DNA from 3 places in the Rhodococcus sp. PD04 genome. Region 3 is predicted to be linked to each of the others. Evidence: riboswitches for the same ligand, from Rfam matches in the RefSeq annotation. Region 3 holds a riboswitch; each other region holds the start of a gene.
The links. Region 3 has a riboswitch for S-adenosylmethionine ahead of U9J23_RS02325 (aminotransferase class V-fold PLP-dependent enzyme). Riboswitches for the same ligand answer to the same signal wherever they lie in the genome.
Positions count from the first base shown of each region.

Region 1: another riboswitch for S-adenosylmethionine. It lies ahead of U9J23_RS18950 (amino acid ABC transporter permease); the one in region 3 lies ahead of U9J23_RS02325 (aminotransferase class V-fold PLP-dependent enzyme).
Region 2: another riboswitch for S-adenosylmethionine. It lies ahead of metX (homoserine O-acetyltransferase MetX); the one in region 3 lies ahead of U9J23_RS02325 (aminotransferase class V-fold PLP-dependent enzyme).

Region 1 is NZ_CP142143.1:4,129,137-4,139,774, reverse strand. It holds gene U9J23_RS18965 (signal peptidase I) at 1-413, shown strand, start outside; gene U9J23_RS18960 (hypothetical protein) at 410-2,605, shown strand; gene U9J23_RS18955 (sulfite exporter TauE/SafE family protein) at 3,481-4,254, opposite strand; SAM riboswitch class I at 4,405-4,497, shown strand; gene U9J23_RS18950 (amino acid ABC transporter permease) at 4,727-5,698, shown strand; gene U9J23_RS18945 (amino acid ABC transporter ATP-binding protein) at 5,695-6,477, shown strand; gene U9J23_RS18940 (ABC transporter substrate-binding protein) at 6,513-7,487, shown strand; gene U9J23_RS18935 (FAD-dependent oxidoreductase) at 7,511-8,644, shown strand; gene U9J23_RS18930 (GNAT family N-acetyltransferase) at 8,641-9,147, shown strand; gene U9J23_RS18925 (LLM class flavin-dependent oxidoreductase) at 9,144-10,190, shown strand; gene U9J23_RS18920 (ABC transporter substrate-binding protein) at 10,400-10,638, shown strand, end outside.
Region 2 is NZ_CP142143.1:3,624,636-3,635,273, reverse strand. It holds gene U9J23_RS16810 (GNAT family N-acetyltransferase) at 1-198, shown strand, start outside; gene U9J23_RS16805 (maleylpyruvate isomerase N-terminal domain-containing protein) at 346-927, shown strand; gene U9J23_RS16800 (glycosyltransferase) at 938-2,152, opposite strand; gene U9J23_RS16795 (wax ester/triacylglycerol synthase domain-containing protein) at 2,272-3,747, shown strand; gene U9J23_RS16790 (bifunctional methylenetetrahydrofolate dehydrogenase/methenyltetrahydrofolate cyclohydrolase) at 3,753-4,607, shown strand; gene U9J23_RS16785 (DUF3017 domain-containing protein) at 4,634-4,918, shown strand; gene metX (homoserine O-acetyltransferase MetX) at 4,915-6,042, opposite strand; SAM riboswitch class IV at 6,177-6,287, opposite strand; gene U9J23_RS16775 (NADP-dependent isocitrate dehydrogenase) at 6,556-7,773, shown strand; gene U9J23_RS16770 (hypothetical protein) at 7,918-9,132, shown strand; gene U9J23_RS16765 (aconitate hydratase) at 9,178-10,638, opposite strand, start outside.
Region 3 is NZ_CP142143.1:507,376-518,013, reverse strand. It holds gene hpt (hypoxanthine phosphoribosyltransferase) at 1-299, opposite strand, end outside; gene tilS (tRNA lysidine(34) synthetase TilS) at 319-1,362, opposite strand; gene U9J23_RS02360 (zinc-dependent metalloprotease) at 1,338-2,387, opposite strand; gene dacB (D-alanyl-D-alanine carboxypeptidase/D-alanyl-D-alanine endopeptidase) at 2,384-3,727, opposite strand; gene U9J23_RS02350 (inorganic diphosphatase) at 3,990-4,481, shown strand; gene U9J23_RS02345 (crotonase/enoyl-CoA hydratase family protein) at 4,550-5,380, opposite strand; gene U9J23_RS02340 (YbaK/EbsC family protein) at 5,482-5,955, shown strand; gene U9J23_RS02335 (winged helix-turn-helix domain-containing protein) at 6,175-6,705, shown strand; gene U9J23_RS02330 (hypothetical protein) at 6,768-7,385, opposite strand; gene U9J23_RS02325 (aminotransferase class V-fold PLP-dependent enzyme) at 7,595-8,908, opposite strand; SAM riboswitch class IV at 8,977-9,094, opposite strand; gene U9J23_RS02320 (Pls/PosA family non-ribosomal peptide synthetase) at 9,257-10,638, shown strand, end outside.

The DNA.
Region 1 (10,638 bases), 1.7 Mb from region 3:
CGGGATCTATGGCTCCGACCATTCCCCAGGGTTCGATGTCTGTAGTACAGCGCATCTCGGCCGACGACATCGAGGTCGGTGACGTCGTCACTGTCGATCGCGAAGCCGGTGAACTGCCTGTCACACACCGTGTGATCGCTGTGCACCCTCAACGTCCGGGTGAGGCACTCATCGAGATGCAGGGCGACGCCAACCCCAATCCCGACCCCGGTCCGTACCGGGTCACCGAGGTTCGCAAGGTGCTGTGGTCCGTGCCTGGTGCAGCCTCCGTCATCGTTTGGTTTTCGGATCCCCTGATCCTTGCCGGCCTTACTCTCGGTGCCGCACTCCTCGTTCTGTGGGCGTTCTGGCCCCGCAAGGGAGAGTTCGAGTCGGCGTCAACTGCGCCTATTGACCTCAAGGATCAGCAATGAACAACCCCAGATCGTCGCGACTCCTCGTCGCGCTACTCGGTGTGCTGACCGTGGCGGGCGCCGCGATCTTCAATGCCGGCTTCGTCGGGCAGACTCTCGCGAGCTGGAACGATCGCGTCTTCGGGTCGTCGACATTCGGAACAAATTCGGCGGCGTTCGAAGGGTTTGCGCAAGCAGTCGGTGCTCGCTACCACTTCCATAGACGACTGTCGGATTCGAATCTTGGGGGCGCTCAAGCGCAGGTGAAGTTGCCCAAAGAAGATACTGTCAAGAAGAGTTGGGTGTCCCAATCCGGATCCGGAACGGCCGGCATTCTCGCAGCCTCGATGAAGGGCTCTTCGTGTGCGTCCTACTATCGCGGCGGCGGTACGAGTACATGTACCGACAGTCCTGCAAAGCCGGCGATCGGGTATGCGTATGGGGCTGCAAGAGATATCAAAGTTGAGACGGCTACCGTAGCCGGCATCGATCTCCTTACTTCTCAGGATGAGATCTCGACATCGGCAACCTGTCTCGCTGACGGGACGATGATTGCTGGCCCGATCAAACCATCGAATGCATCGCTCAGGCTGGGACCGTGGATCTCCGGGGTGCAGATGCAGTTGCCCCCCGAACCAATCGTTCAAGGTGCCGACCCGGCCGTGACTACGCGATCGGCTAGCCGAAATTCGCCGTTGGTCGGGTACGAATACACAGCGACATTGATCCGCACGAAGCAGGAGACATCGAAGGGGGCACGGTCTGAACTCCGACTGCAGATGATGAGCATCGGTAAGGTGACCGACGAGCAGAAGTGGTCCCTCGACCTCGTCTTGGCGTACGCCGAGTGCGGTGTAGGGATGTCGGTGCCGACACCGGAATGGCCCGTCGTCGACGGATCGAGTGTTCAAGGCGCGGCAGTGAGCTCCTTGGCGTCCTTGATGTTGGGCCCCCACAAAACGTCTCTTTGTTCCGTCACAAGCAAGGGAACGCAGCCGAGAGATAGCTCGCTCGTCGATGAAGGTGATGACGATGTCGGCACGGTGGAAGCGACTCCAACTGAATCCGTCGACTCTCACCTCGTCGAATCTGTCTCTGGAACATCGTTCGGAACTGAACCTGCTGGTCTCGAGATTGGCGCAGACGAGCTGGAAGTAACTGGAGAAACTGACGATCGCGCTGACGAATCAATGTCATGTGAGCTCGATGCGTCAGGACCGAGCGCTACTTCGCCCATTGATTATCTGATAGACGAGAATCTCATAGAGGAAGCCGAAACTCTGCCAGAGCCTACCGATTCTCGAGAGGAAGGCGAAGACGTCCGATTCGGTGCTGACGATGGACGCGTCGGGGGAGACCCTCGTGAATTCGATGGCAGTACCGAAGGATCGACCGGAGCCTCGGATCCGACTCGCGAGGACAACGAGAATGGCAAGGGAGAGGACGGCAAATCACCAGGCGGCAAGACTGCAGACGAGACGAAGGCCGCGGAGGGCGACGACAACTCCGAAACGTCCGACAGCGCGGTCGACGAAGCCCGGGAATCTGAGGTCGATGGCAAGGATATTGGTTCAGTCGAAGACGCGACCTCGACAGCGCCGACGACCATATCCGCCACGCCGCCTGGCGAGCCCGCACCTACACCGGCACCTGTCCAGACGCCGGCTCCCAACGGACCCTCGACTCCGAGTCGCGTGAGTGCTCGAGTTCCGTTCTCGATGGTCGCTTCGGATGGAAGTGTTCTCGGCACTGCGACCGTTCGTGACGTCTCACGCAGCAGCGGATGCGTCGCGGTTCTCCTGGAGGTCGAGACGTCCGATGGTTCGGGGAGCACGCAGCTGAACGGAGTACGCGCCCGGGACTTCCGTGAGGTACTTCCGGACGGAGGTACGGCTCCGGTCGGCTCACCGACCGCGTCGTGTGGCGGTGGTGCCTCGATGCCGGCCTCTTTCTCTCCGAACTCCACCTATACGGGATGGGTGACGTTCGATGTCCTCAACGGTGGAAACGCGGTGATGCTGCGTCCGTCCGGCACGGCCGGTTGGATCTTCACTCTTCCGTCGGCGCCCGCGGTCTCTGTACCGACTTCGGTGACGGCGACTCCTGCGACGACCGGAGCGGACGTGCCGGACGAAGAAGCGTCTACCGAACCGGCAGAGGAAGCCGCGCGCCCAACCGCTGCAACCGCAGCAGACGACAACGTGGACGAATAGCACGCCAGGCAGGAGGTGATCACAGTGCGTGCGGCCGAACCTGCCGGTAGGGGCGCGCGTCTGCTGGTGATCTCTTGCATCGTCGGCCTGGTTTCGGCGTGCGGATTCGGATCGCATCTACATCCGCCGCCGGACCAAGCCGGGATTCAGGGAAACTTCGGCATCGACCAGAGCGAGTCAGGCTCCTGGGGAGAGTACGGGACCCGAGAAGGCGCCGGACGATTCGAGTTCTCCATCGACCCGCTCTCTCTCCAACCAGGTGAGCCGGTCTATGCGCCGGTTGCGTTACGAACGCTTCCGACGGTGACGACGCCGGTAACGATCATGTTGAGACCACCGTTGACGACACCGAACTCGGTTGCGGGGGTTCTGCGGTACTCCGTATCGGAGGCTCCCGCATCGTCCTGCAACGCGGGAGGTTTCGGATCTCCGACTGTGGTCGACGGTCAACCGCTCACGGCGACGGGCGGCAGCCTCATGCTCGAACCGAAGGTTGTGCGGACTCTGTGCTTCCGTGTAGAGATTCCCGCCGGCACGCCACCGCACGACTTCGCCGGGCTCGCCGACACCGTGGCGTTGTGGGAGTTCCGAGCCGAGGGCGAGGACCCTCCACGCCCACCGAAGCCTGCCCCCGACCGGTGTCATTCGCACTCCGGGCCCTTCGTATTCGGAGGCGGATGGTACTTCGTGCATTGCTGGTTCCTGCGACGGCATTGGGGGGGCACCTGTGGGTGGGAGCGCGCTGAGGTCGACCGCAGGTCACCACGTTCGCGTCTCTCAGATGACTGCGCTCTCCCGTCCGAAGCGTGTAGGGATCGGCGCGGCTACAGTCTGGTGCCGGAGCGGGGTGTTCTCACCGTCTTCGCGGAGACGGGTCAGGCGAGCAGTCGGTACAGGCCGATCAACCCGACCACGACGATCACCGCACGCAGCGCCACCGGCGACAGGCGTCGGCCGTAATGGGAGCCGAGATAACCACCGATCAAGGAGCCCACGGCGATCAGCGCGGCCACGGTCCAGTTGATCCGGTCGAACGCCACCAGGATGTATGCGGATGCGGCCACGATGTTCACGACCAGCGACAGAAGGTTCTTCGCTGCGTTCTGTCGCTGGATGTGGTCGTGCAGCAATGCTCCGAACAGGCCCATCAGCAGAATGCCCTGTGCCGCCGTGAAGTAGCCGCCGTAGATGCCGACGGCGAAGGTGCCGACGACGAGCAACGTCATCCGCACCGGCCCGAGACGGCCGTCGGCGTCGCCACCTGTCCGGCGAGCCACCCACGCCTGGATCTTCGGCTGGAACACGACGAGTGTGAGTGCCAGGAGAAGCAGGATCGGCACGACCGTCTCGAAGACGGTCTCCGGCAGGTGGAGCAGGAGCCACGCTCCGACCAACGCCCCGCAGAACGACGCCGGGATCTGCCATTGCAACCGTTCCCATTGCCCGCGCAGTTCGCGCCGATACCCCCAGGTGCCCGATACGCCTCCCGCGACCAGGCCGATCGCGTTGGACATCGTCGCGGTCACCGGGGGTACACCGAACGCGACGAGCGTCGGGAAGGTGATGAGGGTGCCGGATCCGACGAGGGAGTTGATCGCTCCGGCGCCGAGCCCGGCCAATGCGACGAGGAAAAGTTCGAGCGGGGTCACCGAGGCGAGTCTACGGCGTGCCGAAACCGGCCTTGTTGTCGATGTCGGGGCACCACGTCGACATCTACATCGGTCTCGACGAGGGACGGTATTTCCGCCACGGTGAGAGAAAGCCTGTCCACGACGCGCCGCACTCCGTAGGTTGAGCAGCGACCATCCAGAGCGACCGAGAGACCTGGCTCCACGACGTCGCAGCAACCCCCCGTGCGCGGGTGCGGGTGCTACCGCCGGGATCGATGGAGGAACGAGCATGACCCGCTGGACCGAGCGCGCCTCGTGGTGCCGCCTGCACATCGACCTGTGCCGCGGTACTTCGCACCGGTGTCGTCGCTGACGTAGACCGCCCGTCGTCCTTCGCCGCGTGAGTCCCGGCCCGTCCGCAGGGGGACGGGCCGGGACCCACGTCTGCACCCCCGCACCCCCGCATTCCCGAAAGGCCCATCCCGATGGCTCCCGCCCCCAGGACGTCGCCGTGAGCACGTCCACCGATCTCCGCATCCCCGACGCCCCGGCCGACCACACCGACGACGAGGACCTGGCCGTCGCCCGGAAACGGCATCCGTGGCGCTGGGTGATCAGCGCTGCCGTGCTGATCCTCGTCGCCCAGTTCGTGCACGGCCTGGTCACCAACCCCGGCTGGGACTGGGCGACCTTCGCGCAGTACTTCACCGCGTCGTCCGTGCTGTCCGCACTGTGGATGACGATCGAACTGACACTGTGGGGCACGGTCCTCGGCTTCGCTCTCGGTGTGCTCCTCGCGGTCGGCCGGTTGTCGAACAATCCTGTTCTGCAAGTGGTCTCGTGGACGTACATCTGGGCGTTCCGATCGATCCCGCTCATCGTCCAGCTACTGTTCTGGTTCAACATCGCGTACCTGTACAAGACGCTGTCGATCGGCATCCCCTTCGGGCCGGCCTTCTTCGAGTTCGGTGTGGCCGGGGTGATCTCGGGATTCACAGCCGCCGTCATCGGTCTGGCGCTCCACCAGGCGGCCTACTCCGCCGAGATCATCCGCGCCGGCATCATCTCCGTCGACCACGGTCAGATCGAGGCCGCCAACGCGCTCGGCATCCCGCGTTACCGGCAGTTCATGAAGATCGTTCTCCCGCAGGCCATGCGGGCGATCCTCCCGAACGCCGCCAACGAAGTGATCAGCCTGTTCAAGGGCACCTCGATCGTCTCCACCATGGCCATCGCCGAACTCTTCTACCAGGTACAGGTGATCTTCGGTCGCACCGGACGCGTCGTTCCGATGCTCATGGTCGCGACCGTCTGGTACATCATCCTCACCACGATCCTGTCGATCGGGCAGTACTACGTCGAACGGCACTACGCCCGCGGTTCGGCACGTGCACTGCCGCTCACCCCATGGCAGCGTGTGGTCGCGAAGTACCGCGAGATCCGCGACAGCAGCATCGGCGCACCCCGGGGAGCGACGAAATGACCGCCACCAGGGACGACGTCGACTACGTCGTCGACGTGCGCGGAGTTCACAAGTCGTTCGGCGCCCTGGAAGTCCTCAAAGGCATCGACCTGCAACTCCGTAAGGGCACGGTCACCGTGATCCTCGGTCCGTCCGGATCCGGGAAGTCCACACTCCTGCGCACCCTCAACCACCTCGAGAAGGTCGACCGCGGCACCGTGCGCATCGACGGTGAACTGATCGGCTACAGGCGTCGCGGGAACAAGCTGCACGAGTTGCGTGCCCGTGACATCCTCCGCCAGCGCTCCCGCATCGGCTTCGTCTTCCAGAACTTCAACCTCTTCCCGCACCTGACCGCCCTCGAGAACGTCGTCGAGGCACCGGTGTCGGCACAGGGACGCGACCGCGCGGAGGTCGAGGTGGAGGCTCGCGCCCTGCTCGACCGCGTCGGCGTGGGCGACAAGGTGCACGACTATCCGAAGCAGCTGTCCGGCGGTCAGCAGCAACGTATCGCGATCGCGCGGGCCCTCGCCCTGCGACCCGCCGTGATCCTCTTCGACGAGCCCACCTCGGCTCTCGACCCCGAACTCGTCGGCGAGGTTCTCGCCGTCATCCGCGACCTCGCCGGCGACGGTGCGACCCTCGTGATCGTCACGCACGAGATCGGTTTCGCCCGTGAGGTCGCCGACACCGTCGTCTTCATGGACGGCGGCGTCATCGTCGAACAGGGACCACCCCACGAGGTCCTCGACAATCCGCAGCAGGAACGCACCGCGTCGTTCCTGTCGCGCGTTCTCTGATTCCCCTCCCCACCACAGCACTCGAGAAGGTAACAATGTTCGCTTCCTCCCGCCGGGTCCGCCTGCTGACCTCGGCTCTGACCGCCGCCGCCCTTCTGGGCGTCGCGGCCTGCGGTTCCGGCGCAGATGCCGGCACCGACGCCGATGCCGCGACGACGGCCGGTTACAACCTCACGGCGGACCAGAACCGCATCACCACCGACCCGGTCGAGGAGATCGCCGCGAAGGTTCCTCAGGAGATCCGCGACCGCGGCACGCTGGTCGTCACCGGATCCGCCGGTACCGCGCCGCCGCTGCGTTTCTACGCCGACGACGACACGACGATCATCGGATCCGAGACCGACTTCGCCCATCTCATCGGGAACGTGCTCGACCTGGACATCGAACTCACCGCCGCCGACTGGGCGCAGAACTTCGTCCGCGTCGACTCCGGCGAGGCGGACGTGTTCATCTCGAACGTCACCGTCACCGAGGAACGCAAGGAGAAGTACGACTTCGCCACCTACCGCCTCGACAGCCTCGCCATCGAGGTCGGCAAGGACAGCGGCATCACCTTCGACGGACCCGAGGACATCGCCGGCCTGACGATCGGTGTCGGCTCCGGGACCAACCAGGAGTCGCTGCTCGTCGAGTGGAACGAGCAGAACGTCGCCGCCGGGCTCGAACCCGCCGAGATCCTCTACTACCAGAACGCCGTCGACTACTACCTCGCGCTCGGCTCCGGACGTATCGACGCCTACGTCGGCCCGAACCCGACCTCGGCGTTCCACGTCCTGCAGGCAGGTGAGACGGAGATCGCCGGCACGTTCTCGGGCGCGGGCCTCGACCTGCAGGGTGAGATCGCGGTGCTCACGAAGAAGGACAACGGACTGATCCGGGCGATCAACGAAGCGATCAACCACATCATCGAGAACGGCACCTACGCAGAGGTTCTCGAGCGGTGGGGCATCAGCAGCGAGGCGATCGAGGTCTCGCGCATCAACCCGCCCGGCCTGCCCAAGACGACCTAGACCGGAAGCGACAGGAAGACAGCATGACTCGCGTCAGCAGACTCGTCGACGTCGTGGTGATCGGTGGCGGTGTCATCGGCTCCGCGGCGGCCTGGCGACTTGCCGCACGTGGCCGAACGGTGGTCCTGCTCGAACAGTTCGAGCAGGGACACCACCGCGGTGCCTCGCACGGCACCTCCCGCATCTACCGGCAGGCCTACGACGGGCGGTTCTACACCGCACTCGCCGCCGGCGCCCTGCCGCTCTGGCGACGGCTCGAGGAGACCACCGGCCGCACGGTCCTCGAACTCACCGGTGCCGTCGACCACGGGCTCCCGGCAGCCGTCCACGCCAAGGCGACGGCGCTGCACCGGCTCGGTATCGCGCACAGTGTCCTCACACCGGCCGAGGCGCAGCGCCGCTGGCCCGGAATCAGATTCGATACCACGGTGCTGCACCACCCCGACGCCGGCCGGTTGCACGCCGATCACTCGGTGGCGGCACTGCAACAGGCCGCGGCGCAGGCCGGCGCGGACGTCCGGCACACCACCCCGGTCCGCACCGTCCGCGCGTCCGGCCGAGGCATCGAGATCGTGCTCGACTCCGAGGTGATCATCGCGAAACATGTCGTCGTCGCGGCGGGTGCGTGGACGCGCACCGTCCTCGACGGGGTGACCGGTGGTACGGCGCCTCGGCTTCCGGCCCTGCGCACAACACAGGAGCAACCGGCGCACTTCGTCCCGCTCACCGATGCACAGTGGCCGAGCTTCGTCCACCATCGCGGCGCCGAACTCGACGGGGAGGGCATCTACGGCCTCGGTTCCGTCGACGGCATCAAGATCGGCGAGCACGGCACCGGTCCGCAGGTGGATCCGGACAACCGTAGTTTCGTGGCGGACCCGGACGGGGTGCGCCGGCTCGTCGACTACGCGCGCACGTGGCTTCCGGGCGTCGACGTCGAGAGCGCACGGGCGGACACCTGCCTGTACACGACGACACCGGACTCGAACTTCGTCGTCGACCGCGACGGTGCCGTCACGGTCGCCGCCGGCTTCTCCGGGCACGGCTTCAAATTCGCGCCGGCCATCGGGGAACTCGTCGCCGATCTCGCCGACGGCACCGCCGCCACCCCGGAACCGTTCCGGTTCGGCGCGCGACAGCCGGTGGTGGTCTCGTGAGCGGGACCCGCAGATCGGAGGTGAGGGCGGTGCGGCAGGACGATCCCCTGGCCGCGCCGCTCCTCGAGGAACTCGCGGTCGAGTACAGCACCCGCTACGAGCACTCCTTCGACGAACAGTACGAGAGTCTCGTCGGCTACCCGGAGGACCGGTTCGCGCCACCCGACGGTGCCCTGCTCGTCCTCGTCGAGGACGGAGTGCCGGTCGCGGGTGGTGCTTTCCAGCGTTACGACGAGAACACCGCCGAACTCAAACGGATCTGGACGTCGAAGGACCATCGACGTCGCGGGCTCGGCCGCATCGTGGTCGCCGAACTCGAGGCGGAGGCCCTGCGTCGCGGGTACACCCGCATCTACCTCACGACAGGGTGGCGGCAACCCGAGGCCGTCGCACTGTATCTCGCGGCCGGATACACCGCCCTGTTCGACTCCCGGCGACCCGCCGAGGAGATCGGTCCGCATCCCTTCGAGAAGTTCCTGGCCGGAAAGGCGGTCTCCGCATGAAGTTCCTGCTGCTCAGTCTCATCACCCATCATCCTGATCCCGTGACAGGAGAACGGCTCTCGCCCTCCGAACGGATCCGGGAGGTCGTCGACACCGCCGTGCTCGCCGAACGGCTCGGATTCGAAGGATTCGCGGTGGGGGAGCGGCACGAGAAGCCGTTCCTCGCGTCGTCGCCCCCGGTCGTCCTGGCCAGCATCGCGGCGCGGACCAACACACTCGAACTGTGGACCGGTGTCACGACGCTGAGCCTGCTCGACCCCGTCCGCGCATTCGAGGACTACTCCACGCTCGACAACCTGTCGGGTGGGCGCCTGCAGCTCATGATCGGCAAAGGCAACGGCACCGCCCAGGCCGACCTGTTCCACGTCACCCCCGAGGACCAGTGGGACCGCAATCGTGAAGGATATGAACTGTTCCGGGCTCTGTGGGAGAACGAGACCGTCACCTGGGAGGGACGGTTCCGGCCGTCGCTCACCGACGCCGTCACCGTGCCCCGGCCACTGCAGCCGCGCCTCACCATCTGGCACGGCAGCGCCACCAGCCGCGAATCCGTCGATCTCGCAGCCCGATACGGCGATCCGATCTTCTCAGCCAACGTCACCAACCCGATCGAGCCGTACGCCGACCTCATCGACCACTACCGCGAGCGGTGGGCCGCCTACGGCCACGATCCCGCCGAGGCTCGGGTGGGTGCCGGGACGGCGGGACTGTACGTCGCGCGCACCTCGCAGGAAGCGATCGACGCCTACCGTCCCCAGTTCGAGCAACGCCTCGAATTCGCCCGGGAGACCGGTCTTCCCGTCGTCTTCGAGACCGTCGAGGACTTCGTCGAACGCAGCTCCGCGCTCATCGGGAGTCCGCAGCAGGTGATCGACAAGGTGCTCCGCTACCACGAGCGTTTCGGCCACGAGGTCATGCACGTGACCGCCGATCGCGGCGGGTTCTCCGTGGCCGAGCAGCGCGCGAGTCTCGAACTGTTCCAGGCGGAGGTCGCTCCTGAATTGCGCGCGGCGGTCCCGCACCGCGATGCCCTCACCGTCTGAGACCGCTGTCCCGGGAACCGTTTCGATCGCAGTGAAAGAAACGGTGTGCCCGATCCCCGAGACTCCGTAACCTCGGGAAGCGAGCCACCCAGAGCGGCCGAGATCCCGCTGACATCCCGTTCCACAGGGACGACATCCCACCCCCGCCCGCTCGGCGGCATCCGCACGGTGATGCTGCCGGAGCCCTGTTCAGATCACGGAGCCCGTCGTTGTCCATCTCGTCCTCCTCCGCGTCCCGGTTCGTCGTCACGGCCGCCGCCACCGCCGTACTGGGCGCAGCGCTGACCGCCTGCGGCACCGGTGCCGCGGCGAACTCGGAGCCCACCGGCGACCCGCAGCCCGGTGGCACCCTGCGGTACGGGTTGTCGGTCCCTCCCACCTGCGCCGATCCCGCACAGGCGGCCAGCAACCAGACCATCTACGTCGCCCGGCAGGTCGTCGACTCGCT
Region 2 (10,638 bases), 2.2 Mb from region 3:
ACGGACGCCGATTTCCGGGGATGCGGATTCGGCACGCGCCTGGTCAAGGCTGTCGGTGCCGGTATCCGCGCACGCGGCGAGATCCCGTTCCTCCACGCGTCGGCCGCGAACACGACCGCGATCCGGCTCTACGAGAACCTGGGATTCACGCTGCGCAAACGATCCGTGCTGATCCGTGTGCGCACACCGTCGGCATAACCTCGGAACGCACGCTTTCGTTCACAGCCGTGGAACGCGCGCTTTCGTTCACAGCCGCGGGACGCGTGCTTTCATTCTCGTGTCGGGTCCGGTCCGGTCGACCTCGGGAGATGTCATGGAATCACCGGTAGGACGTACGTTTCGGCGGTGCGCAGCTTCTCGGAGCTGGTACGTGCCGTACCGGACGACCGCTGGGGCGGCCCGGGCCTGGGTGAATGGGATCTCCGAGCGCTGATCGGCCACACCTCGCGCTCGTTGACGACCGTCACGACCTATCTGGACGGTCCCGCCGACACCGAGGACCTCGCGAGCGCGGAGCAGTACTACGTCCACGTCAAGGAACCCACCTCGGTTCTCGGCGCGGAGGACATCGTCGAACGCGGACGTCGTGCCGGTGCCGACCTCGGCGACGACCCGGTGGCCACGATCGATGCTCTGTCGACCGCGGTGATCGAACGGCTCGGTGCCGGCGAGGACCGTCTGATCCGGGTGATCGGAGACAAGGGGATCCGTCTGCACTCCTATCTGCCGACGCGCACCTTCGAGCTCGCCGTCCACGGTCTCGACATCGCAGCTGCGGCGGACGTCCCCTTCACGCCTCCGGCCGACGTCCTCGAAGAAGCAACCCTGCTGGCCACGAGGATCGCGCTGGCACTCGGCGACGGCACGACCGTGCTGCGGGCATTGACCGGGCGGACGTCGCTACCGGACGGTTACTCCGTCGTGTGAGCGGAGACGTTCAGCGCAGCCGGGATCGGAGCATCCGATCCTCCAGCAGTGGAAGCACGGATGCCGGGGGAGGCAATCGTGCGATCTCATCGCGCAATCGCTCGGCACCGCGGCGAAGGGAGCCCGACGACAGCGCGTCGAGGGTGATCCTTCCGATCTCCGCCGAGGTTGCGGTGACGGGATCGACCGTGGTCCCTGCGCCCAGCGCGACCAGCCGTCGGGCGTTGAGTTCCTGATCCGCACCCATCGGAAGCGCGACGACCGGCACGCCGTGGGTGAGCGCACCGATGACGCTGCCCGAGCCGCCGTGGTTGACGACGACATCGACGTGCGGGAGCACCGCCGACTGCGGCACGAACCGTTCGATGCGGACGTTGCCACCCGGTGAGGGCAGGGTGGCCGGGGCGACGTCGCGGCCGACGGTGACGAGCACGCGCGCGGGTAGTCGGTGCAGTCCCCCGACGAGACGGCCGAAGAGATCACCGGACTCGGTGTTGAAGACGGTGCCCAGCGTGACGTACACGCGGTGAGATTCCTCGCCGCCGCGGAGCCAGTCGATCGCGGGGTGTCCGTGGGACGCGAGCGATGGGCCCGGCCCGATCGAGACGGCTGTGGCAGGCAGGGGGAAGTCGGGGTCACGGAACGACGGTGGGAACGGTGAGATCACGAGATCCTTTGTCAGGAAGGAGAATTCGGGATCCGAAGGGAGGCCGTGGGCGGCACGTAGTCGTCGTAGTGGCTCACGGATGCGGTCGATCCGGGTGAGCGCGCCGGACGCGATCACGTCGACCACCACGCGGGGCAGGGCGGCGTGTTCGGCCGCCGTCATCGCGCCGAAGTCCATCTCGTCGCGGACCATCAGATCCGGATGCCAACGGTCGACGACGTCGCGGACCGGACCGAATCGTCGCGACGCGAGAGCATCGGCGAAGTGGGTGCCGATCACCGAGTACTCGTGGTCGAGATCCGGAGGAACGAGCGTGCCGGTGGACCGACCGGAAACGAATGTCGTGTCTCCCTCGGGGAAGTACGCGTCGAAGCCTTCGGTGCCTGCGAGGACGTCCGCGTCGCCGCACACGCCGAGACGGTGACCGGCCTCGCGCAGGACGTCGGCGATCGGGAGCATCGGTGCGAGATGGCCGAGGCCGCCTGCGAACGAGAACAGGACACGACGCGCGGCCCGGTCTCGTTCGGTGCCGGTCGTCGATCCGGCTCGGTACGCCATGGCCGAATTACACCGCGTGAGGCTCGTGTTCGCGAACCGCCGATCGGGTGTGGTCCCGAGCGGTAACTGGTTCAATCGAGAGGCACGAGCAGCGGGCGACCCGGGAGAGAACCATCGCGATGACACGCCGACGCGGAATCCGACTGGCCGCGCGGGACGCGCTCCACATCTTCGTGGGGGACACCGACCCCGACGCTCCACCACCGACCATGGTGAGTTTCTACGTGTTCGACGCCCGGGCAGGTGAGGCTCCCATCCGTACCCGTGAGGATGCCGTCACGTGGATCGGGGACCGCCTGCATCGCACACCGGCGCTCACCCGACGCCTGCACCGCGTGCCGGCAGACCTCGACTTCCCCTACTGGGTGGAGACGGACGTCGATCCGGACGATCACGTCCGGTACGAGACGATCGGCCCGACCTCGCGCAGCGGGCTGCATCGGCTGCTCGCGTCGATGAAGGAACGCCGCCTCGATCTGTCCGTGCCGCCGTGGGAAGTGCACGTCCTGACCGACATCCGCGGGGTCGACGACCTTCCCGAGGTCGCGACGATCGTGGCGCTGCTCCTGCACCACTCGGTGACCGACGGACTCGGAGCCGTCGAGATCGCTCGTGCGCTGTTCGACGATCCTGCGGCCGCACCGTCGTCGGGTGGACGTGTCGTCGCCGTGCCGGGAACGGTCGGCGCGGCGGCAGCCCTGCCCTTCCGGTACGCGAGGATGCTCCCGGCCCTGGTCGCAACGCGTCGCGCTCGACGAGCGCTCGGTGACCTCACCGCCTCGGGGGAGATCGTCGCGCCCCGGCCCCAGCGTCCCCGGACCCGCTTCGACACCGATGCCGGTGGTCCCTGGCAGCTCGGCGTCGTCCGTATGCGGCTGCCGGAGGTACGTGCCGTCGCACGCGCCACGGATACCTCGGTGAACGACGTGATCCTGACGATCGTCTCGGGAGGACTGCGCTCCTACCTCGCGTCCTACGAGGAGATTCCGGCCGTCTCTCCGGCGGCGATCGTCCCGGGATCGATCCGGGACCGGGCGGGGGCGGAATCGGAGAACAAGGTCACGCTGATGTATGTCGACCTCCACATCGATCGCGCCGACCCGCGCGAACGACTCCACAGCGTCCACGAGTCCGCCGCCCTCGAGAAACAGCGCATCCGGCGTCCGGAGTCGGCTGCCTCCGCTGCCGCGGTGGATGCATCGCCCGCGTTCGACCTGGCGATGTCGATCCGCCGTGCGTACCGCGGGCGGGTGGGTCCCACGGGAGACGTGGTGCCGCTGGCCAACACCACCGTGACGAATGTGCCTCGTGGGCCGGTCGAGGGCCTCCGCTTCGGTGACAGTCCCGCCGTCGAGGCGATCGGTACTCCGATGCTCAACCGGAACTACGGTCTCGTCCACTCCGTGACCTCGCTCGGAGAGGTTCTCACCTTGTCTTTTCTGGTCTCGGACTCCTGCATGCCGGACCCCGAACAGTACGAGAGGTATCTCGCCGAAGCCTTCGCGGAACTGTCCCGGGACTGCCTGCCTCCGGGTGCTCGGACGGTTTCCGGTACCGGCCGCGATTCGACGGCGGACGGGCGCCTGGAAGAATGAGCGACGTGACTGCGACGATCCTGGACGGCAAAGCAACCCGCGACGAAATCTTCGAGGACCTGAAGGTCCGCGTGGATGCGCTGAAGGCCAAGGGCGTCACGCCCGGCCTCGGCACGATCCTCGTCGGCGACGATCCGGGATCCGCGGCCTATGTGCGCGGCAAGCACAACGACTGCGCGAAGGTCGGCATCACGTCGATCCGCAAGGATCTGCCCGCCGATATCACCCAGGAGCAGCTGTTCGAGGCGATCGACGAGCTCAACGCCGATCCCGCCTGCACCGGATACATCGTCCAGCTCCCGTTGCCGAAGCACCTCGACGAGAACGCGGCGCTCGAGCGCATGGATCCGGGTAAGGACGCCGACGGACTGCACCCGGTCAACCTCGGTCGTCTCGTGCTCGGCAAGGAGGCTCCGCTGCCCTGCACGCCGCGCGGCATCATCCATCTGCTGCGCCGCTACGACGTGGAGATCGCCGGCGCGCACGTGGTGGTCATCGGTCGTGGCGTCACCGTCGGTCGCCCGATCGGTCTGCTGCTGACCCGGCGTTCGGAGAACGCGACGGTCACCCTCTGCCACACCGGCACCCGCGACCTCGCTGCAGAGGTGCGTCGCGCCGACATCGTCGTTGCAGCCGCGGGCGTTCCCGGCCTGGTGACGGCGGACATGGTCAAGCCCGGCGCCGCGGTGCTGGACGTGGGTGTCTCCCGCACCGAGGACGGCCTGCGCGGCGACGTCGCCGCGGACGTGCGTGAGGTTGCGGGCTTCGTGTCCCCGAACCCCGGTGGCGTCGGGCCGCTGACCCGCGCCTTCCTGCTGACCAACGTCGTGGAGCGGGCCGAGCAGCTCGCGGCCCGATAAGCAGGTCGACGAACCCGGGAGACGACATGGCTCAGGCTCTGCGATTCACGCGTCTGAACCTGCCGCTGCTCGCGGTCACCCTGGTGATCGCGGCAGCGGTGATCCTGGTGATCGCCGACCGGTGGCGACGCGGAGCGTTCGTCTTCGGCGGCGCCACCATCCTCGCCGGACTGTTCCGCTGGGTGATCGACGAGGACAAGGTCGGTGTCCTCGCGGTGCGCGGCAAGACGTTCGACGTCGCCTCGATGATGGTCGTCGGCGGAATCGTGGTGGCACTCGCCGCGTCGATCGACCCGCTGGGAACCGACTAGCCCTCGGCGAGCTTCATCAGCTCGACGAGGAGCTTCGCCACCTCGTCGGCCTCGGTGAGGAATCCGTCGTGCCCGTCGCGGGAGACGAGCACACGCAGGTCGCCCGATCCTGGGAGCAGATCGGCGATCTCCTGCTGCAGGCGCAGTGGGTACAGCCGGTCGGAGTCGACGCCGGCGACGATCGTCGGGACCGGGGTGGACGCGAGTGCGGCCTCGACACCGCCGCGTCCGCGACCGACGTCGTGCCGGTTCATCACGTCGGACAACACCACGTACGTGCCGGGATCGAAGCGCGCCACGAGCTTGCGTGCCTGGTGCTCGAGATAGCTCTGCACGGCGTACCGGCCGCCGCGCCACGGGTCCTCGTCGTCCTGGGGGAGATTCCCGAAGCGCGTGTCGAGTTCGAATTCGGTCCGGTAGGTGAGGTGCGCGATGGTCCGGGCGATGGCGAGTCCGGCTTCGGGACGCCGCCCCGTGCCGTAGTAGTCGCCGCCCTGCCAGTCGGGATCGGCCGTGATGGCCGCCATCTGCGCGCTCTGGGTGCCGATCTGGTCGGCGGTCGCGCGGGCACCGGTGGCGAGGACGAGCGACGCCCGCACGCGCTCCGGGTACGCGATGATCCACTCGAGAGTGCGCATGCCGCCCATCGATCCGCCGGTCACGGCGGCGAGGACGTCGATGCCGAGCCTGTCGAGCAGCGCCACCTCGGCGGCCACCTGGTCGCGGACGGTGATCAGCGGAAAGCGGGATCCCCAGGCCTTGCCGTCGGGCGCCGTGCTGCCGGGGCCGGTGGTGCCGCGGCACCCGCCGAGGATGTTCGTCGAGACCACACACCAGCGGTCGGTGTCGATAGGAGCGCCCGGGCCGACCATGCCCGACCACCAGCCGGGCGAGGGATGGTCCGGTCCGGCGGGGCCGGTGACGTGCGAGTCGCCGGTGAGGGCGTGTTCGACGAGCACCACGTTGTCGCGGGCGGGGGACAGTTCGCCCCACCTCTGCACGGCGACGGTGACGTTCGGCAGCGTCTCGCCGCTCTCGAGCGCGAGATCGCCGATGTCGATGGTGTCGAGGCGTCCGTCCGCCGGGGGCAGTTCGACGCGACGCCGCTCGGTGCCCGCCGTCAAGAGGTGACCGCCTCGAGGCTCGCGGTGGGCTGGCAGCGCCGGCTGCGGATGTCGGTCATCGTGTCCTTCCGGCGGTGATGGGAGGTGTGATCGTGGCTTGCGTGCGACAGCACATCATCATCTCAGTCCTCCCGACAACAGGCTTGTCGGTGGGGTTCCACCGACCGTGTCATCACCCGGAGCACCCCACCCCGTCGGAGGGTTGCCGGCCAGCAAGCCGGGGCTTGACGCTGGCACTCATGACTTTCCCGGCAGTCTAGCGACTCTCCGTCGCAGGGTCTTATGCACCCTCTGAACATCGCTGACCAGCAGGAAAGTTACCGGTCGGTAGGGCGCGAGGGCGGGACGAGGCGCTTTGCGGACTTCACCAATAGCAGTACGCTTGTCATGTTTGGCCGGAGTCCAGGACGTGGACACGGCCATGCTCGCTGCTCGCGAGCCGACGGCGATCGCACCCACAAAGTGCGGTCGATTGGGGACCACAGAAACGTCCTAGGAGGACACGAAGCGCATATGTCCAAGATCAAGGTTGAGGGTAAGGTCGTCGAACTCGACGGCGACGAGATGACCCGCATCATCTGGCAGTTCATCAAAGACAAGCTGATCCACCCGTACCTGGACGTGGATCTCGAGTACTACGACCTCGGCGTGGAGAACCGCGACGCCACCGACGATCAGGTGACGGTCGACGCGGCGAACGCCATCAAGAAGTACAACGTCGGCGTCAAGTGCGCCACCATCACCCCCGACGAAGCGCGCGTCGAGGAGTTCGGTCTGAAGAAGATGTGGCGGTCGCCCAACGGCACCATCCGTAACATCCTCGGCGGCACCATCTTCCGCGCCCCCATCATCATCTCGAACGTGCCGCGCCTGGTGCCGGGCTGGACCAAGCCCGTCATCGTCGGCCGCCACGCGTTCGGCGACCAGTACCGCGCCACCGACTTCAAGGTCGACCGCCCGGGCACCGTCACCATCACCTTCACGCCCGAGGACGGCAGCGAGCCGATCCAGCACGAGGTCTGCCGGATCCCCGAGGACGGCGGCGTCGTGATGGGTATGTACAACTACAAGAAGTCCATCCAGGACTTCGCGCGCGCCTCGCTCTCGTACGGCCTGCAGCGCAACTACCCGGTCTACCTGTCGACCAAGAACACGATCCTGAAGGCCTACGACGGCATGTTCAAGGACGAGTTCCAGCGGATCTACGAGGAAGAGTTCAAGGCGGAGTTCGACGCCGCCGGTCTCACCTACGAGCACCGCCTCATCGACGACATGGTCGCATCGTCCCTCAAGTGGGAGGGCGGCTACGTCTGGGCCTGCAAGAACTACGACGGCGACGTCCAGTCCGACACCGTCGCGCAGGGCTACGGCTCGCTGGGCCTGATGACCTCCGTCCTGATGACCCCGGACGGCAAGACCGTCGAGGCGGAGGCCGCACACGGCACCGTCACCCGGCACTACCGTCAGCACCAGCAGGGCAAGCCGACGTCGACCAACCCGATCGCGTCGATCTTCGCCTGGACCCGTGGCCTCGAGCACCGCGGCAAGCTCGACAACACCCCCGAGGTCATCGAGTTCGCGCAGCAGCTCGAGGACGTCGTCATCAAGACCGTCGAAGCCGGTCAGATGACCAAGGACCTCGCACTGCTCGTCGGCCCCGAGCAGAGCTGGCTGACCACCGAGGAGTTCCTCGGCGCACTCGACGAGAATCTGCAGAAGGCTCGCGCCTGACCTTCCGCTCCGTTCTCGACAACACGACACGGGACGCCCGCACCGGGCGTCCCGTGTCGTGTTTCCCGAGCACTCCCGGCACCGGTTACCGTTTCGTGTACCACTGTCAGTCGCATCACCGTAGGTCCGGGAGGAGGGACGGCCGTGACCACCACTGCCACCGACTCCGAAGCCCGCGGTGGAGCGCACGCCCGCCGGCGGTTCTGGACCCGGGTATGGATGCTGATGTTCGGCTCGGCGCTGGCCTATCTGCCGGTCGCCCTCGCCCCCAACCTGATCCACGCGGTCGCCCGCCGTACCGACGAACTGGCCTACGACCGGTCCACGCCGGTGCGCAGCGGCGTACTCACCACCCTCACGATGGGTGAGGCCGCCGCCGTCCTCGGTGTGCTCGCCGCCCTCGTCATCGCGCTCAATCTCATCGCGTGGTCGCTCGGACCGGCCATCACCGCCGAGGGCTCGTCCCGGTCGACCGAGGCGCTGCGCCTCGAACACCTCGAACTGTGCGGGTCGGTGTTCGGCGTCGGGGCGACGATGACCTTCGTCGCCGCGCTGCTCGACGGCCTTCCGCACTCCGTGGATCTGGCGGCGCTGCTGCTGTTCCCGGCGGTCTTCGTGATCGTGGTGCTCAGCCAGGATCTGTTCCTCGCGACCCAGCGCGGTGTCGGTGCCCGTCGTCGTCTGCGCCGGGAGGCGTCACTGCTGCGCCGCCGCGAACTGCTCGCCACGGCGGCGAGGCTGCGCCCCGCCGACTCACGGGCCGCGGGGCACCCCTTCGCGGCGCTCGCCGTCGAACTCGCTCTCCTGGCCGTCGTCACGGTGGCGACAGGGCTCCTGATGGTCGTGGTGTTCGACGACGAGTCGGGTTCCGGACCGCTGCCGGACTCCTCGGACGTCGTCTTCGTCGTGGTCATGTCCGCGATCACGATGTTCACGGCCGCCGTCCTCGTGCTGTGGACGGTCCGGTGCTGGTTGCTCCGTCGATACGTCGGTGCCGTCCTGGCCGCGGCGCTGGGCGGCACCCTCTACGTCGTGGTCGGCGCAGGAATCGTATGGGCGGCGCTCGACGAGGATGCCGTCGCCGAGGCGATCGCCTCCGCCGCCGTGCTGTACGCCTGGATAATCCTGCCGGCCGCTGTCCTGCTCCTCGGCACCGTCGGGTTCGGCCGTCACGGTCGCTTCCCGGGTGTCACCGCCGCCCTGCGCGCCGCTGTGCTGCGCGAGCGGTACCGGGTGCGGCGTGCCGAGGTCGACGGTGGCCGGAGGGACGGTCGAGCGGAGGGTTCCGTCCCGCCGCTCCGTCATCTGATCGTGCGGGCGCGCACCGTCGCCCGCGCCGCCCCGGCGGACCGGACATGACGACGGGGACGCCCCCTCGGAGGACGTCCCCGTCGATCCACTCGTCTACCGGTGTGCGCCCACCGGATCGCGGTGCGGTGCGCCCTGCCGCTCCGTCTGCTCGGTCAGCAGATGGCCGAACAGACCGCCGGCGCGCAGCCACTCCCACTCCAGGGGAGTGTCGATCCGGCAGAGTGCCGTGCCCTGCCACACGATCTCGCCCGCACGGCGGACCCGGACGGTGATCTCGGTGGTCGACCCGAGATCGGCCAGTCCGAGCAGGTCGATCTCCTCGCTGCCGTCGAAGGTCTCCGGGGCGGGGCCCTGCCACTGGATCGGCAGGACACCCATCGCGACCAGGTTGGTGCGGTGGATGCGTTCGAAGCTACGGGCGAGGACCGCGCGGATGCCGAGCAGCCGCGTGACCTTCGCGGCCCAGTCCCGCGCCGACCCGGCGCCGTACAGTTCACCGGCGACCACCACGACCGGGGTGCCCTGCCGGCGGTGGTACTCGGCCGCTTCGTGGACGGGCACCGGCTCCTCGCCGGGTGCCGTGCGCGTCCAGCCGCCCTGCTTCTCGGGCACGAGCAGGTTCGCGAGGCGGGTGTTGGCGAAGCCGCCGCGGATCATGACGTCGTGGTTGAGCCGCCGGGAGCTGAAGGTGCCCAGTGCCCGGTCGCCCACACCGCGCTCGCGGAGCCAGCGACCCGCCGCGGAGTCGGGCAGGACCCGTGCGACCGGCGAGATGTGGTCGGTGGTGACCGCATCGCCGAGGACCAGCAGGGGCCGCGCGGTCAGATCGCCGGTGAGGGTGGGCGACGTCAGTTCCGGATCGGTGAAGGGCGGGCGACGGATGCTGCCGGCCTCCCCGTCCCAGCGGTAGTGCTCACCGCGCGGGTACTCGAGTTCCTGCCAGCGCGTGGTGGTCAACTCCCGGTGAGCGTCACGCCCGAGCGCGGCGGCCTCGTGCTCGGCCAGCATCGCGTCGATCTCCTCGTCGGAGGGCCACAGGTCGGCGAGGGTGACGTCGGTGCCGTCCTCGGCGCGCCCGATCGGGTCGCGCGTCACGTCGATCCGGACGTTGCCCGCGAGGGCGTAGGCCACGACCATCGCCGGGGAGGCGAGGTAGGCGTGCGCGATCGCCGGGTGGATGCGTCCGGTGAAGTTGCGGTTGCCCGACAGCACCGCCGCGAGCGCGGTGTCCTTCGTCCGGTCCGACTCGGACAGGGCCGGGCTGAGCGGCCCGGAATTGCCCATGCACGTGCCGCATCCGAATCCCGCGACCTGGAAGCCGAGCCGGTCGAGGTGATCCTGCAGACCCGCCGAGGCCAGCAGGTCGGCGGCGGCCCGCGAGCCGGGCGTGAACGACGTCTTCGTCCAGCCCGGTGGACGCAGACCGGCCGCGACGGCGTTGCGCGCCAGCAACCCCGCCGCGACCAGCGACCGGGGATTGGAGGTGTTGGTGCAGCTGGTGATCGCAGCGATCGCGATGTCGCCATCGAGCGGTCCGCTCTCGCCGCGGGAGGT
Region 3 (10,638 bases):
AGGACGTTGCGGCCGGCGATGTCCTTGTCGAGGTCCTTGAGGATCCGCACGACACCCGAGGACGACGTCGACGATCCGTACGAGCTGACGGCCATGAACTCCATCTGCGTCGGGATCGGCAGAGCGCGCGCGAAGTCGGTCATGAAGAAGATGGCGCCCTTGAGCACCCCGATGAGCAGCAGATCGCCTTCCGGCGCACCCACCGGGTAACGCTCGGCGATCGACTGCGCCAGCTCTGCGGTCCGCTCCTTGATCTGCTCTTCGGAGATCAGCACCGACGCTATGTCGTTCTCGTACACCGGGGGTCCTTCCCTACCTTCAGCTGCCGGTCGCCCGGACCTTCGCCCGGTCGACGTACTCCACGGCAAGCGTGCCACGCCGACGCGACACCACCAACCTCGTCCCCGTCCGCGGCCCCCGCCCGACCGCGACCGGGCCCTGTCCGCGCCACGCCACTACCAGGTCGTCGACCGCCCGCAGCATCGTCTCGTTCGGTGTCGCGGTGTGATCGATCAGCCACGATCGGAGGGCTCTGCGTCGCACTGCGGCGGGAGCCGCCGCGAGTGCGTCGGTGTCGAGCAGGTCGTCCTCGCGCCGCGCTGTCGCGAGCAGGTCGCGAGCCCAGACGTCGAGGGCGTGACCGTCGTCCTGCAGTTGCCCGGCCGTGCGCGCGAGGGCTTCGGCGACGCCCCCACCGAGCACGTCCTCGAGCAGCGGCAGCACCTCGCGGCGCAGGCGCACGCGCGTGAACCGGTCGTCGGCGTTGTGCGGATCCTCGTACGGGCGGTAGCCGAGTTCGTCGCACGCCCGGCGGGTCGTGTCGCGGCGCACGCCGAGCAGCGGACGGCCCCACGGCGGGTCGAAGGGTGCCATCCCGCGGATCGAACGCAGACCCGATCCGCGGCCGAGACCGAGCAGCACCGTCTCGGCCTGGTCGTCGAGGGTGTGACCGAGCAGCACGGGCCGGTCGTCGCGGTTCTCGTCGAGGGCCCGGTAACGGGCCGCGCGCGCGGCGGCCTCGATGCCTCCCCCGCCGGTGACGTCGACACCGACCACCGTGACGGTCGCGCAGCCGCGGGCCCGGGCGAACTCCGCGGCCCGCGCTGCGACGACCTCGGAGCCGGACTGGAGGCGATGATCGACGACGACGGCGTGCACCGCGTCGGTCTCCGCGACGGCGGCGGCGGTCAGGGCGGCGGAATCGGCGCCGCCCGACAACGCGACGGTCACCGCGTCGGCCGGGTGCGCGCCCAGCCAGGCCCGCACGGCGAGGCGCACCTCGTGGATCGCCGGGGCCTCGGGCAGCAGCGGACGATCGGTCGACGGTGAAGCCACGATCAGCTCAGCACCCGCGCGATCCACGCGTCGGGATGGTCGATCTCGCTCAGGGTGGGCAGGGCGTCCGGACCGGACCACACCGCGTTGAAGTCGTCCATGCCGACCTTCGCGACGACGGCGTCGACGAACTTCTTGCCGTGCACGTACTGGGCCATCTTGGCGTCCATGCCGAGGACGAGCCGGATGAGGCGATGCACCGGGCTGCTGTTGCGGTGCCGCCGGTTGTCGAACGCCCGCCGGATCCGCGCGACCGACGGGACCACCGCCGGGCCGACACCGTCCATCACATGATCGGCGTGCCCTTCGAGGAGCGTTCCCAGGGCGAGGATCCGGTCGAACGACTCACGCTGCGACTGCGCCTGCAGCGCCCGCACGACACCGAGCATGCCCCGCTCCGACATCGGCTTGTCGCCGGGAGTGCGCAGGTCCTTCACCGCCGACACCACGCGGGTCGCGACGTCGCCCATCGGCTCCTCGACCGCAGTGGCGAGGTCGGCGGCGGCCTCGCGCATCAGCTCGGCCATCCACGGTGCCTGCGCGAACTGCACGCGGTGGGTCACCTCGTGCAGACACACCCACAACCGGAAGTCGGCGGGCGGCACCTTCAGCGCGCGTTCGACCGCGACGACGTTGGGCGCGACGAGCAGCAGCGAACGGGAGAACGGGTCGTACTGTCCGAGCACCGCGGACGACAGGTAGGCGAGCATGGCGCCGGCCTGTGCGCCCGCCGGTTTGCCCACCCAGCGCGGGGAGGAGCCGGACGGGTCCTCGCCCGATGTCGCGGTGAGGTCGGCCATCGACGCTGCTGCCGCACGCACCCAGCCCGGCCGGTCGACGACCTGCGCGGGCGGCGGCTCGGTTCCGTCGTCGAGTCGTGTGTGCTCGCGCACCGGTCCCTCGGCGCGTGAGGCGGCCGAGAACAACTCGTCCTGCACCGCGTCGCGGGTGTACCGCGACATCGCGGGTTCGGAGCGGGTGAGGCGCACGCCGACGCCGGCCGCGAACGACCAGTCGATCGCGTCGCCGAGTGCCCGCTCCTTGCCGGTCATCGGCAACCGCACTCACGGAGTACCGACGCCACGGCGTCGAGGGCGGGGCGGGCCTCGCTCGGGGACCTGCCGTTGGAGAGCAGCGCGAACGACAGCACGCGGCCGTCGGAGTCGACGACGTATCCGGTGAGTCCGTTGACCTCGGTCAGCGTGCCGGTCTTCGCCCGCACCCATCCGGCTCCGGCGCGGGTCGTGGTGCCGTAGCGATCGGCGAGCGTGCCGGTCGCTCCGGCGACGGGAAGATAGTCGAGCATGGGCCGCAGCTCCGTCCTGTTCGGTCCGGCCGCCTCCGAGATCACGCGATCGAGCGTGCGAGCGGGGATCCGGTTCTCGACCGAGAGCCCGCTGACGTCGCGCAACGTCACTCCGGTGACGTCCAGACCCGCTTGCTGCAGGGTACCGGTCACGGCCTTCGTGGTGCCCTCGAACGAGTGCTCGTTGCCGGTCGCGACCGCGACCTCCCGTCCGACGGTCTCCGCGAGGACGTTGTCGGATCGGCCCAGCATCTGGCCGAGGCGCACGGTGAGCGGCGCCGACTGGACCGACGCCATGGGCGCCGCGCCCGGCGTGGCGGACCCGGGCGCGACCCGCGCCGGATCGGCACCGAGTGCGGTGGCCAGTGCACGACCGGCGTCCAGAGCGGGCGTCGCGCTGCGGGGCGATTCGTCCTCGAGCGGCCGCAACCGGCCACCGTCGAGCATCACGGGTTCGATGGGCGCGACATAGCCGTCGCCGACGTCCTGCGGGAACCAGCCCGGCGCGAGCGGATCCCCGGTGTACAGGCTCGTGTCGACGAGGACGGTCTCGACCGTCGCGCCGCTGCGCCGGATCTGTTCGGCGAGGTCGGCGATGCGAGGGCCACCCGGGTAGAAGCTCTCCTCCCCGGGCGGCATCGCCGAGAGGGTGGGATCGCCACCGGCGATGAGGACGATCTCACCCGGCTTCGAACCCTCGACCACGCGCGTGGTGATCCGATGGTCGGAGGGCAGCACGAGCATGGCGGCCGCGGCGGTGAGGATCTTCGTCGTGGAGGCCGGGATCAGCGCGCGATCGGCGTCCTTCGACCACAGCACCGTGCCGGTCGTGGGGTCGGTGATCGATCCGGCGAAGTCACCGAGACCGGGATTGTTCACGGCCTGGTCGAGTGCCGCAGCCAACGAGGCCGGGTCGGGCATCGGAGCGTCGGGCGAGACCGCGGCGACCGCGGGGGTCGCGACCACCGGCGCCGGTGCGGGGAGCACGACCGCGCCGGCGGACGCCCGCACGTCGTAGATCGCGAAGGCCCCGCCCACGACGAGAGCGAGGAGACCCGCTCCCCAGATCCCGAAGAGGATCTTCATGTTCCGTCGTCGCCTGGTTGCCAGTGAACCCTGCTTCTTGTTGCCGCCCTGCCCCGTCAACACGCCTCCGCTGCATCCTGCACACACTGGTCGACCAGCTACCCGCACTTCCCGCTGCCGGCCGCATACTGCTGTGACGCACTCGGGGCCCCGGTACCTGCACCTCCAGCCTAGCGCCGCGACCGTTATCCTCTCTGCGGACCATCACCGCAGATACGGATGTCGTATCCGCCGGAAAAACACCGACGAAGTGAGGCAAGGCGTGGAGTTCGAGGTCACCATCGAGATCCCCAAGGGACAGCGGAACAAGTACGAGGTCGATCACGAGACCGGACGCGTCAAGCTCGATCGTTACCTGTACACCTCGTTCGGCTACCCGGCCGATTACGGCTACATCGAGAACACCCTCGGTGAGGACGGCGATCCGCTCGACTGCATGGTCCTGCTGCCCGAGTCGGTCTTCCCCGGCGTGATCGTCGAGGCCCGCCCCGTCGGCATGTTCAAGATGGTCGACGAGGCCGGTGGCGACGACAAGATCCTGGCCGTCCCGGCCGGCGATCCGCGCTGGGATCACGTCCAGGACATCAGCGACGTCTCGCAGTTCGAGCTCGACGCGATCAAGCACTTCTTCGTGCACTACAAGGACCTCGAGCCGGGCAAGCACGTCGAGGCCGCCGACTGGGTCGGTCGCGCCGAGGCCGAGGCCGAGGTGACCGCGTCGGTCGAGCGCCTGAAGAACAACGGCGGGCACTGACACCGAGCCTGCAAGGACGGATCCCCCGGACGATCGCATCGTCCGGGGGATCCGTCGTCTATGGGGGGCTATTCGCCCTTGAACTGCGGCGGGCGCTTCTCGAAGACGGCCGTGATGGCCTCGGTGAGGTCCTCCGACGGCAGGAACGCCGCGTTCCACGCCGCGACGTAGCGGAGGCTGTCGTCGACCTGCGGAGAGCGGGTGTGGTCGAGGACGTCCTTGATGCCCTGGACGACGAGCGGTGGGTTGGCGGCGATCTCCGCGGCGGTCGCGTGGGCGGCGGCCAGCACTGCGTCGGCGTCGTCGTGGACGTCGTTGACGAGACCGATCTTCTCGGCGCGGGCGGCGTCGATGTCCTTGCCCGTGAGCGCGAGCTCGCGGACGTGACCGTCGCCGATGATGAGCGGGAGCCGGGCGAGGGTGCCGACGTCGGCCACCATTCCGACCTTGACCTCGCGGACGCTGAACTTCGCATCGGCGCTCGCGTAGCGGATGTCGGCGGCGGAGATGAGGTCGACCGCTCCGCCGATGCACCAGCCCTGGACCGCCGCGACGACCGGCTTGCGGCAGTCGGCGACGGCCGTGATGGCCGCCTGCATGTTCTTGATCATCGCGTGGAAGTCCGTGCGAGGCTTCGCGAGCGCCTTGCCGGAGACGACGGCGCCGAGGCTGCCGCCCATGGCGACGAGGTCGAGGCCGTAGGAGAAGTTCCGGCCGGAACCGGCGAGGACGACGGCACGGACCTCGGGGTCGGCGTCGAGCTCACCGAAGAGGACGGGCAGTTCCGCCCAGAAGTCGGGGCCCATCGCGTTGCCCTTGCCGGGGCCGATGAGCGTGACCTGTGCAACGTGATCCTTGCGTTCGACGGTGAACGCTTTCCAAGGCGAGAGATCGGACATTACCGAAGAGTAACTTGTGGATCGCCGGATCGCATCGGCACCGTCCGATCCGGGATCGCGGAAGCCCGCACATCGTCCGGCGATTTTCCTACTCTTGATCCATGACCAGGTCGCTGCATCCGAATGCCCACCGCGTCTCGGACACGCTCATCGCCCGCGGCCATCACGGTCTGATCGTCCAGCAGCCGGAGACCGTGCACACCGCCGAGCAGGCCGCCGCCGCGGTGGGTGTGGAGGTGGGCGCGATCGTGAAGTCGCTCGTCTTCCTGCTCGACGACGACCCGATCCTGCTGCTGGTGTCCGGGGCGCATCGCGTGTCGGTCGAGCGGACCGGCGAGCGGCTCGGCGGCGAGCTCGTGCCGGCCTCCCCCGACCTGGTCACGGAGGTCACCGGTCAGCCGCTCGGTGGCGTCGCACCGCTCGGCCACCCCACGAACCTGCCCACCTACATCGACCGCGCGCTGCAGCACCACCAGGATCTGTGGGCGTCGGGTGGATGCCCGAACACACTGTTCCGGACCGTCTATTCGGAGCTCATGCGCATCACCGCGGCGATCGACATCGACGTCGACTGAGACCGCCCACCTACCGGTACCGCAGGCACCTCCACCCGGGTACACTCTCCGTCGTGACAGTCCGAGCGTGGAGCCGCAGGCATGTCGACCTGTGTCGTACCCGCTCGTGTCTCTGTGCGTTCTGAGATCCGCACCATTCCTCCCTCTTTCCCGGCGCCGCACAGCTGCGGGTAGTCGCCTGCCCGGCGCCCTTCACCTTCCGACCAGCGGAGCCCTTCCATGACCACGTCCTCCATCGAGAACCCGGCCGGCAGCTCGGTCGATTCCCCCGAACTCGTTCTCATCGTGCAGATCTCGGACACGAATGCCGGATCGGCGGGCGATCTCGCAGCCCTCGCCGACGCCCTGCGGGAGACCGCGCTCGACCTGCTCCCGGGCGCGCGCACCCACACCCTCCTCAGCCCCGGCCCGACCCCTCTGGTGATCGACCTGCCCGCCCGCGGTCTGGTGCTCGACAGTCAGCGGGTCGAGTTGAGCCACAGCGAATTCGAGATCCTCGCGTATCTGGCCCGCCGGCCCCGCGTCGTGGTGTCCCGCGCCGCGCTGCGACCGCTCGGCGCCGGATACTCCGAGAACGACGACTTCGACACCGATCGGGGCAATCGCAGTGTCGACGTCCATGTCTCCCGGATCCGTTCCAAGCTGGGACGTTTCGGCAACATCATCACGACCGTCCGTGGGTCGGGTTATCGGTTCGATCCCGATCCGCGCGTGCACGTCGTCGAAACACTCGACCGCCGCACGGCGTGAGCGCATACGAAGGAGGGGCAGGAGTCGAAACTCCTGCCCCTCCTTCATGATACGGAGATGCGTCAGGAAGCGCGCACGGATGCCTGAGCGCCCTCGCCGAATCGGCGCAGGACCTCGACGACGGTCGGTGAGACCTCGATGAGGCCGCGCGACTCCAGCCACGGCAGCGTTCCGTCGACGAGATGCTCGACGGTGAACGGCGCGGCGAGCGGGATCAGCGTGACACCGTCGGCGACCTGCACGGCATGGATGTCGGCGATCAGCCCGGCGAGACCGTGCGGCGTACCGACATAGGACAGCGTGCCTGTCTCCCCGCGGGTGGATTCGGGGCGGGCGCGCCGGGTGCGGGCGGTGCGGGCATCGGAGGCGAGGATGACCTCGACGTCGACGAGCACGGTGACCGAGTCGGGGTCGCGCCCCTCCTCGACGGCCTCCGCACGGATGCGGTCGCGCAGTTTCCCGGCTTCACGCAGGTCGGCGGCACGCACCCGCACGACGTTGAAGGCATCGGCGCTGAGGTCGAGCGGCGGGTCGCCGGCGCGGCCCAGGGTCAGGTCGGCCCAGTAGTCGGGTCCGGAGTGACCGGTGAGTTCGACGGCGACGCGCAACGGCCGGACGGCGGCGGACTCGACGACGGCCGGGTCTGCGGACACAGGGGTGACGGTGGATGCGACGGACATGGGATACCTCTCGGTACGGGCCGCGGAACGGCACGGAGGGATCGGCCTGGGGGGCCGGAAGACTGTGAGGGAGAAGACCTTCAGTCCGGACAGATTCCCGATGCCGTACGGCAGAGGTCGACATGGCGACGGCACCAGCGTGCCGCAGCGATCGCCCTCGTCCGTTCCATGCGAATTACCCTACTTATCCTGTGGGGAATTGTCGACCGTCAGACGCACGGCGATGCATCACCATCGGTCGCACCGAGACCGGGACGCGTCTCCGGCGAGGGGTTCCACACGCCGTCGGTCTTCGCGTGCACCCACGCCGGCCCGTTCTCGACCAGCGAGCGGAGTGCTCCGAGGAGGCGTTCGACGTCGTCGGACGAGCTGCCGAGTCCGAGCGATGCCCGGACGGCACCGCCGGCGCGGCCGACCCGCGCGAGCAGCGGGTGCGCGCAGAACCGGCCGTCGCGGACACCGATGCCGTGTTCGGCGGACAGATAGGAGGCGATGTGGCCGGGCTCGTAACCGTCGACCGTGAAGGTGACGATTCCGACGCTGTCGGCCGAATCGTTCCACAGCCGAAGCACTTCCACGCCGTCGATGGTCTGCAGACCGTCGACGAGCAGGGCGCACAGGGCCTCCTCGTGACGGGTCACCGCGTCGGAGTCGAAACCGGCGAGCGCATCGCACGCGGCGGCGAGAGCGGCGACACCGAGCACGTTGGGGGTGCCGGCCTCGTGACGCGCAGGGGCGCAGGCCCATTCGGTGTGATCGAGGCGCACCTCGCGCACCGCACCACCACCGGCGAGGTACGGCTCGGCGGCGTCGAGCCAGTCGCGGCGGCCGACAAGCGCTCCCGCACCGAACGGCGCGTACAGCTTGTGACCGGAGAAGGCGAGGTAGTCCACGCCGAGCTCGGCGAGATCCACACGGCGGTGGGGCACGAGCTGCGCGCCGTCGACGAGGATCCGCGCACCGGAAGCGTGTGCGAGCTCGGCGAGTTCGGCGATCGGCAGGACCTCGCCGGTGACGTTGGAAGCACCGGTGACGGCGAGCAGGGCCGCGGGGGCGCGCTGGAGTTCGACCGCGAGGCGCCACACCGTCTCGGAGACGGTGTCCGCGGCCTCGACGATCCGAGAGTTCTTCCAGGGCAGCAGATTCGCGTGGTGTTCGATATCGAGCACCACGACGTCACCGGGCACCGCGCTCGCGAGCAGGTTCAACGAATCGGTGGTGTTGCGCGTGAAGACGACGACCTGGTCGTCGGCCGCGCCGACGAAGCGCGACACGGAGGTGCGGGCGTCCTCGTAGGCGGTGGTGCTGATCCGCGAGGCGTATCCGGCGCCGCGGTGCACGCTCGCGTAGAAGGGCAGCAGCTCGGTGATGCGGTCGGTGACGGCGGACAGCGCCGGTGCACTCGCCGCGTAGTCGAAGTTCGCGTAGGTGCAGGTACCACCCTGGACGAGCGGAACCTGCACGTCACATCCGGAAACGGTGGCGAACGGAGCGATGCAGGTGGTGGCGGCTACAGCAGTCATGACAAATCCCTCGTGTATTCAGGGACCCGCCGGTGACGCCTACGACAGAGAATTCTCGTCGCCGGCGGAGTCCGCGCTTGCCGTGTCCGGTAGTGGATTCACGGCCCGGTCGTCACCCGGAGCACCCCACCGCGGTTGGAGGGTTGCCGACCAGCTAGCCGGGGCTTGACGCTGGTACTCATGACCTGGCGAAGAGAATGGCAGGACGACCGTGCCGTGTCAACCCCGTACCGCTCCGCGTCGCCCGGCACCGCGAGGACGACACGCGTTCGCGCGCCGAACGTTCACCTGTCGTCCACCGGGACGTGAGATAACCGGAAGATCCATCGAGCAGAAGGACGCGCGGAGTTGCCAGCCATATCCTCGACCCCCGTCGGCCGGTCCCCCATCCCGGACGAGTTCCTCCGCGCGTCGCACGCCCCACCCGCTCGCACCCTCGTCGACCTGCTGCGGAGCACCGCCGAAGCGCATCCCGACGCTCCCGCGATCGACGACGGCTCGACGATCCTCGAGTACGCCGAACTGGTCGAGGCGGTGATCGCCGGTGCGTACGCGCTGAACGACGCGGGCGTCGGGGCCGGCGACCGGGTCGGCGTGCGCATGACCTCCGGGCGCAGCGACCTGTATGTGACGATTCTCTCGATTCTCGCCGCGGGCGCCGCATACGTCCCCGTCGACGCCGACGATCCCGACGAACGAGCCGAACTCGTGTTCTCGGAAGCGCAGGTCACCGCCATCGTCACCGACGAGGGCATCGGATCGGGCACGGCCGCACCGTCGGGCACCCCGGTGGTGCGGGGCCCGAACGTCGACGACGACGCGTGGATCATCTTCACCTCCGGTTCGACCGGGACACCGAAGGGTGTCGCCGTCACCCACCGCAATGCGGCGGCCTTCGTCGACGCGGAAGCGCGGATGTTCTGTCAGGGGGCGCCGCTCGGCCCCGGCGACCGTGTCCTGGCCGGCCTGTCGGTGGCGTTCGACGCTTCGTGCGAGGAGATGTGGCTCGCCTGGCGGCACGGCGCCTGCCTGGTTCCGGCACCCCGCGCGCTCGTCCGCTCCGGCATGGATCTCGGGCCGTGGCTCGTCTCCCGCAACATCAATGTCGTCTCGACGGTGCCCACCCTCGCGGCGATGTGGCCGGCCGAAGCCCTCGAGGCGGTGCGCCTGCTCATCTTCGGCGGCGAGGCCTGCCCACCCGACCTCGTCGAGCGTCTCGCCGTTCCGGGACGCGAGGTGTGGAACACCTACGGACCCACCGAGGCGACGGTCGTGGCCTGCGCGTCGCTCATGGACGGCACCGGACCGGTCCGCATCGGCCTGCCCCTCGACGGATGGGACCTGGCCGTCGTGGACGCCGACGGAAACCCCGTCGAGGAGGGCGCGACCGGGGAACTCGTCATCGGCGGTGTCGGTCTCGCGCGCTACCTCGATCCGGCGAAGGACGCCGAGAAGTACGCTCCCATGCCCACTCTCGGCTGGGACCGCGCCTACCGCAGCGGCGATCTCGTGACGCTCGACCGCGCCGGTCTGCTGTTCCAGGGGCGCGCCGACGACCAGGTCAAGATCGGTGGTCGCCGCATCGAGCTCGGCGAGGTCGACAACGCGCTGCAGAACCTGCCGGGCGTGGCGGGCGGCGCCTGCGCGGTCCGCAGGACCGCTGCTGGGCACTCGATCCTCGTGGGGTACATCGCCTCCACCGATCCGGACTTCGACATCACGTCGGCCCA